One region of the Candidatus Pelagibacter sp. HIMB1485 genome, then DNA from elsewhere that is predicted to be linked to it. Evidence: riboswitches for the same ligand, from Rfam matches in the RefSeq annotation. Region 1 holds a riboswitch; the other holds the start of a gene.
What was found. A riboswitch is a leader RNA that binds a small molecule or an ion and turns the genes downstream of it on or off. The one in region 1 is predicted to bind glycine.
Positions count from the first base shown of each region.

Region 2: it holds a riboswitch for glycine, as region 1 does, so the genes downstream of both, ACTTA4_RS02040 (malate synthase G) here and gcvT (glycine cleavage system aminomethyltransferase GcvT) in region 1, are expected to answer to the same signal.

Region 1 covers NZ_JBNAIN010000002.1:603,726-607,162, reverse strand. The annotation lists gene gcvH (glycine cleavage system protein GcvH) at 1-299, opposite strand, end outside; gene gcvT (glycine cleavage system aminomethyltransferase GcvT) at 296-1,399, opposite strand; glycine riboswitch at 1,478-1,567, opposite strand; gene ACTTA4_RS05600 (DMT family transporter) at 1,599-2,471, opposite strand; gene ACTTA4_RS05595 (biotin-dependent carboxyltransferase family protein) at 2,471-3,412, opposite strand; gene ACTTA4_RS05590 (allophanate hydrolase subunit 1) at 3,402-3,437, opposite strand, start outside.
Region 2 covers NZ_JBNAIN010000001.1:382,953-386,389, reverse strand. The annotation lists gene secA (preprotein translocase subunit SecA) at 1-791, shown strand, start outside; gene ACTTA4_RS02045 (acetyl-CoA carboxylase carboxyltransferase subunit alpha) at 795-1,889, opposite strand; glycine riboswitch at 1,994-2,081, shown strand; gene ACTTA4_RS02040 (malate synthase G) at 2,161-3,437, shown strand, end outside.

The sequences.
Region 1 (3,437 bases):
AGTTTAAAAAACCAAGCTGATCCCTCAGGGTCTTCGTTAATCTTAGCAGGATCATCTACTATGGCTTGGTTGGTATCTACTACTTCACCACTTACTGGAGTATAAACATCACTTGCAGCTTTAGTTGACTCAACAACTCCTGCTGTTCCGTCTTTTTCAACGCTTGAACCTTTTTCAGGTAACTCAGCAAAAACAATATCTCCTAACATTTCTGTTGCATGTTTTGTAATTCCAATGGTAGCAACATCGCCTTCCACTGTAATCCACTCGTGCTCTTTTGAAAATTTAACTTCACTCATTTGTTTGCTCCTTTCACGTAACTTTTTTTATAAAATGGTAACCCACAAACACTTGCAGGATGTTTTTTTCCTCTTACTTCAAGTAAAATTTTTGTATCGACTTTAGAAAACTCTTTATCAATGTAGCCCATTGCTATTGGGCCATTTACACTCGGACCAAAAGTTCCACTGGTAACCTCGCCAATAAGTTTTTCTGACTCATCAAAGATTTTAGTTTTTTCTCTAGCAATCAATCTTCCTTCTGGCTTAATCCCAATTCTAATTTTAGAGGTACCTTCTTGTATTTCTTTCATAATTTTATCAGAACCAACAAATCCACCATTTGAAACTCTCTCTTTAGAAATCGCCCACTTTAAGTTTGCTTCAATTGGTGTTTTTTCAGTATCAAGTTCATGTCCATATAAGCACAATCCAGCCTCTAATCTCAAGGTATCTCTTGCCCCAAGTCCTATAAGTTGTGCTCCTTTTTCCATCAAATTCTGAGTAAATCCTTCAGCTAAATCGTTATTAATAGATACTTCAAAACCATCCTCTCCAGTATAACCAGACCTTGTAACAAAAGCTTTTTGATCTTTATAATCAAACCAGTTCCCTGTCATAAAATTAAGTTTTTCAACACCTTCTATTATGTCATTTAAAATCTCAACTGACTTTGGACCTTGAATTGCAATTAATGATCGTTGATCATCAAGAACCATTTCATATTTGTTTTTTAGTAAATTTGATAAAATTTTAAAATCATTATCTTTGCATGCTGCGTTTAAAATAATTAAATATCCTTTTTCAATTTTAGTGATTATCAAATCATCATGAATTCCAGCACTATCGTTCATTAAAAAACTATATTTAGAACAGTTTTGTTTCAAATTTTTTAAATCAAGTGGAAAAATTTTTTCAAGATCAGCAGTTAAGTCCTCTCCACCATGAATAAATAATTGACCCATATGAGACACATCAAAAATACCTGCATTTGATCTTGTGAATTTATGCTCTTCAACAATCCCTTTACTGTATTGTATGGGCATTTCATATCCAGCAAATTCCACAAATTTAGCTTGGTTATCTTGATGAAGTTTGTTTAAAGATGTTTTTTTTCCCATACTAACTCTGTCGTACCCATCTGTATTTTTGCCTGAGAGTTTTACTCCTTCGGCGAGAACTCAATCTCTTTCCAGAGTTAATATAATACGGTCCTTTTACCTGAGAGTTTCCTGGGCGGTTGCTCCTTCGGTGTCACAAAGTTTGTGATCTCTCCCGTTAACAAATATTCTAATAAATACGGTTTAATGTCAAATGTTATTAGATCGCTTTTTTTTCTGAGGTATATAAATTGTAAAATTGAAGTAAAACTGCAAAAATAACTATTGATCCTCCAATTATAACAATGAAAGGTGGTTGTTCATTTATAAACATCCATGCCCATAAAGGACCTAGTACAGCTTCTGTTAGCATTATGATTCCAACCATTGCTGATGGCGTTCGTTGAGCACCAATAGTAATAAATATAAAACCTAATCCTAATTGTAAAAACCCAGCTAAAAATCCTAAAAAAATATCATTAGGAGATATCATTATTTTTTCTGACATTAGGAAACCTATTAACAACGCAAAAACACCTGCAACAAATTGAGCAGGAACCATATCAACAGTTGGATATTTTCTTACTACCAAAATTAATGTAGCAAAGGATATTGGCATTATGAAAGCTGCAATATTTCCAGACATTTGACCTGGAGATAAAGAACTTCCAACCATTAAAAGTATTCCTGAAATTGCAAGAATTATTGAAGTAAGAGTAATTGTTGAAATTTTTTCTTTTAAAAAAAAGTAACCAAATATTGCTAAAAAAATTGTTTGTGTTTGAATAATAAAATTAGCATTAGCAACTGTTGTGTTATACATCGCGAACACATAACCACTAAAACCAAGTGATAAAATAAATCCACCAAAGAAACCAGGAAATCCTAAATTATAAAAGGATCTAAATACTTGTTTCTTATAAGTTAAAGTTAAATACAAGCTAATAACAATTAGGAAGAATACTGTTCTCCAAAATAATATTTGCCAAAGAGTTGCTCCTTCAAATGACTTAACAATCAAACCTCCAAAACTAAGACTACATGCACCTAGAAATACTAAGAAGGGTCCAGGAAGTTTTCTAATAATATTCATTATATTTGATTAAGTAAGTTCAGAGTGTCCATCTCATATAATTTAAACAAAGTTTCAGCATTAGATAAATTTATCTCTTTAAATTTGATTTTTGAGCCAGGTGATATTTGTACTAAACGATCATAATCAACACTAGCTACTACACCAATTTTTGGATACCCTCCTATGGTTCCGTGGTCTGAAAGCATGATAATTGGGTTTCCATCTGCTGGTACCTGAATGACCCCTTTTAACAAACCTTCTGATTTAATATTGGTATTTACAATATTTTCAATTTTTGGACCTTCTAACCTCATTCCCATTCTGTCTGAAAGTTTTGATACAGAAAATTCTTTTTCAAAAAATATCTTTTTTCCTTCCTCAGAAAAATAATCAAAGTTTGGTCCTTTTATTACTCTAATATTTTCAACTTTAGAATTTATATAATTAGTCTTTTTTTTACTTTGGTCTGAATTAATATTTAAGATATTTACTTTTTGACCGTTCTCTAATTTTTTTCCATTATTTGATCCAATATTTGCCTTGGTATTTATCGAACAACTATTCCATTGAAATTTTAAATCTAATTCTCCACCAAATGCTAAATATCCATAAACTGATTTATTTGTTGAGATTAGATTAATCTCATCTCCACTTTCAATTTGATAACTCTCATAACAATTACCATCAATTTCTGTGCCATTTTTAATAATTTTAAAAACAATATCACCTGTAACTGCTATATTAATTTTTTCTCCTAAATATTTTATATGTGGTCCTTGGTATGCAAATTCTATAATTGGAGAATTTAATTTATTACCTACCAGCTTGTTAGCTAAACTATAATTTCTATTATCCATTGCTCCGCTAAATGGAATTCCTATATGATATAAATTATTTCTTCCTTGGTCCTGAAAGGTTGTATTTACTCCAGCTCTTATAATTTCAAAATTATTTGTCATTGTAGCTATTATATTTTTCAAGATT
Region 2 (3,437 bases), on a different contig from region 1:
TTGAAAAACTTGGTTTAAAAGATGGTGAAAGTATTGATCACCCCTGGATCAACAAAGCATTAGAAAGAGCTCAACAAAAAGTTGAAGCCAGAAATTTTGATATCAGAAAAACACTTATCAAATTTGATAATGTTTTGAATGACCAAAGACATGTTGTGTTTTCTCAAAGAAAGAACGCAATGAATAGTGAAAATATTTTCGATTATTCCGACGAATTTTTAAAAGAAATATCAGAAGATTTGATAAAATTAAAAATTCAAAATTTATCTAATCCAAAAAGTAATGAATTTAACAACAAAGTTAGGCAAATTGTTGGGAAAAGTTTTAATGATACTGAACTTGAAAGTTTGATTTCTGCAAAAGATAATGAACTAAAAGAGCAAATATCTTCAAAATTTAATGAGACACGTAATGAAAGAATTAAAGTTCTAAACGAGCAGCATGCCAAAGAAATTGAAAAAAGAATATTTTTGCAAACAATAGATTTGAATTGGAAATCACATATACAATATTTAGAACAACTTAGACAAGTAATTGGATTAAGATCTTACGGTCAAAGAGATCCTTTAGTTGAATATAAAAAAGAAGCTTTTGATTTATTTTCAAATTTATTAGAAAAACTAAAGTTAGACTACGTTACAATTTTAATGAATTTAAAAGTTATAACAGAAGAAAGACCTTCCAATGAGGAAAGAGTAAATCCAAAACCACAAACCAAAAAAATGGGAAGAAATGAACCTTGCTTCTGTGGATCAGGCAAGAAGTTTAAACATTGCCATGGAGCTTTGTAATTCTTAAAAAAGAAAAAATAAGGAAACTAAAAATAATAAACCTGCACCAATACCAAATAATAATTTTTTTGATTTGAAAATATTATCAAAATTATTTTTCTTAATAATCAAATTGCTTAAATCTTCTACATTGTTCATAAAACCATCATTTCTTCCAATTTTTAAAAATTTATTTTTTCTTTCATTCGTTATATCTTCTGACGTCATTTCTTTATATTGATCTAAATTTTTAGAAATAGATTTTCTAACATTGTCTAATATCAGGTCTCTATCCCTGTGAGCACCACCTAAAGGTTCTGGGATTATTTCATCAATAACTTTTAATTTAAATAAATCTTTTGCAGAAAGCTTCATTGCTTTTGCTGCATCAAGCATTTTTTTTGGATCTCTCCACAATATAGTTGCACAGCCTTCAGGAGATATAACTGAATAAATAGCATTTTCTAGCATGATAACTTTGTTAGACGATGCTAATGCAATCGCACCACCTGAGCCACCTTCACCTATAATTATTGCAATAGTTGGCACCTTAAGTTCCATGCAACATTCAATTGATTTTGCTATTGCCTCAGCTTGACCTCTTTCCTCTGCACCTACACCAGGATAAGCGCCTGGCGTATCTATAAAAGAGATAATTGGAATTTTAAATTTATTTGCTAAATTCATTAATCGAATAGTTTTTCTATAACCCTCAGGTCGCATCATCCCAAAATTTCTTTCGATTCTACTATCTAAATCATCACCCTTTTCTTGGCCAATAACCAAAACCGAATAACCATTGAATTTTGCAAAACCTGTAAGTACAGATTTATCTTCGCCATAATAACGGTCTCCAGATAGAGAAATAAAATCTTCGAATAAATTATCTATGAAAAATTTAGACTTTGGTCTGTCTTCATGTCTTGCAACCATGGTGGTTTGCCATGGATCTAGGTTTGAATATATATCATTTAATTTTTGATCTAACTCAACTTGTGTTTTTGAAATTTTTTGCGTATCTACTTCTGACAATCCCTCTTGATTATAGGGATCTTTTAATTTTTCCAATTCTGTCTCTAAATCTTTAATCTCAGTTTCAAAATTAAGATAATTTTTCATAATATGGTTATAGCGGATGGTTAATTCATAAAAAAGGCAATAAAATGATATTTAATTTAAAGTGTAATTGTTATTAATTGACTCTTTTCTAGAAGAAGATACATATTTTGCTGTCGGGAGAGACTAATAGATTTAGCACCGAAGGAGCAACCACCCCGGAAACTCTCAGGTAAAAAGGACCGATAGTTGCATAACACTCTGGAAAGAGAATTAATTCCGCCGAAGGAGCAAAACTCTCAGGCAAAAATACAGATGGGGTAATTTAGGTGATATGCAAGAAAAATATATAAATATAAATACTTTAAAAGTATCTGAAAAACTTTCTCAATTTATTAGCGACGAGCTATTAAAAGAAACAGATCTATCTGTTGATAATTTTTGGTTAGGGTTCGAGAAAACAGTCAATGAATTAGCACCTAAAAATAAAGAATTAATAAAATTTAGAGAAGACTTACAAAAACAAATAGACAATTGGCATATAAAAAATAAGGGAAATGAATTTAATTTGTCAGAATATAAAAAATTTTTAACAGAAATTGGTTATTTGAAAGAAGAAGGTGACGATTTTGAAATATCAACTCAAAATGTTGATGAGGAAATAACAAGTATTGCTGGACCTCAACTTGTTGTACCAGTAATGAATGCGAGATATGCATTAAATGCTGCTAATGCTAGATGGATGAGCTTGTACGATAGTCTGTATGGAACAGATGTAATTGAACAATCAGAAGATAGTGTATCTGAAAGATACGACCCATTAAGAGGTGAGATGGTAATAAAATATGGAAGAGATTTTTTAGATAAATATTTTCCATTAGCAGGATTGAGTTGGCAAAAAATTACAAGTTTTGCGGTTAAGTATGGAAAATTTAAAGCTTTAAAAGGTGCTGATATTTATGATTTGTTAGATGAGAATAAGTTTATTGGCCATAGGGGTGAAGCTGACAACCCGTCTGCTATAATTTTAAAAAATAACAATTTACATATAGAAATTTTAAAAGACTCAAGAGCTTTTGCAGCTCAACAAGATCATGCTGGGATTAGTGACATAATTTTAGAATCTGCGGTGTCAACTATATGTGATAACGAAGATAGTGTAGCTGCTGTAGATGCAGAAGATAAAATTGTTTGTTATAGAAATTGGCTAGGTCTGATGAAAGGTGATCTAAAATCAAAATTTGAAAAAGAAGGAAAATTATATGAAAGAAAACTTAATCCTAATAGAAGCTATATTTCAAAAGATGGAAAAGGTTTAAAGCTTCATGGAAGAAGTTTGCTGCTAGTTAGAAATGTTGGTCACTTAATGACTAATCCATCAATAATTTTAAAAGATGGTAGTGAAGTTCCAGAAGGAATAATGGATGCATTCATTACTACAGCTGCAGCCCTTCATGATATTAAGAAAAAAACTAATTCAAGAACTGGTTCTATTTATATCGTTAAACCAAAAATGCATGGACCAGATGAAACTGCATTTACTGATTTGCTTTTCTCAAAAGTTGAAGAAGTTTTAGGTTTGCCAAAATATACCTGCAAGATTGGAATAAT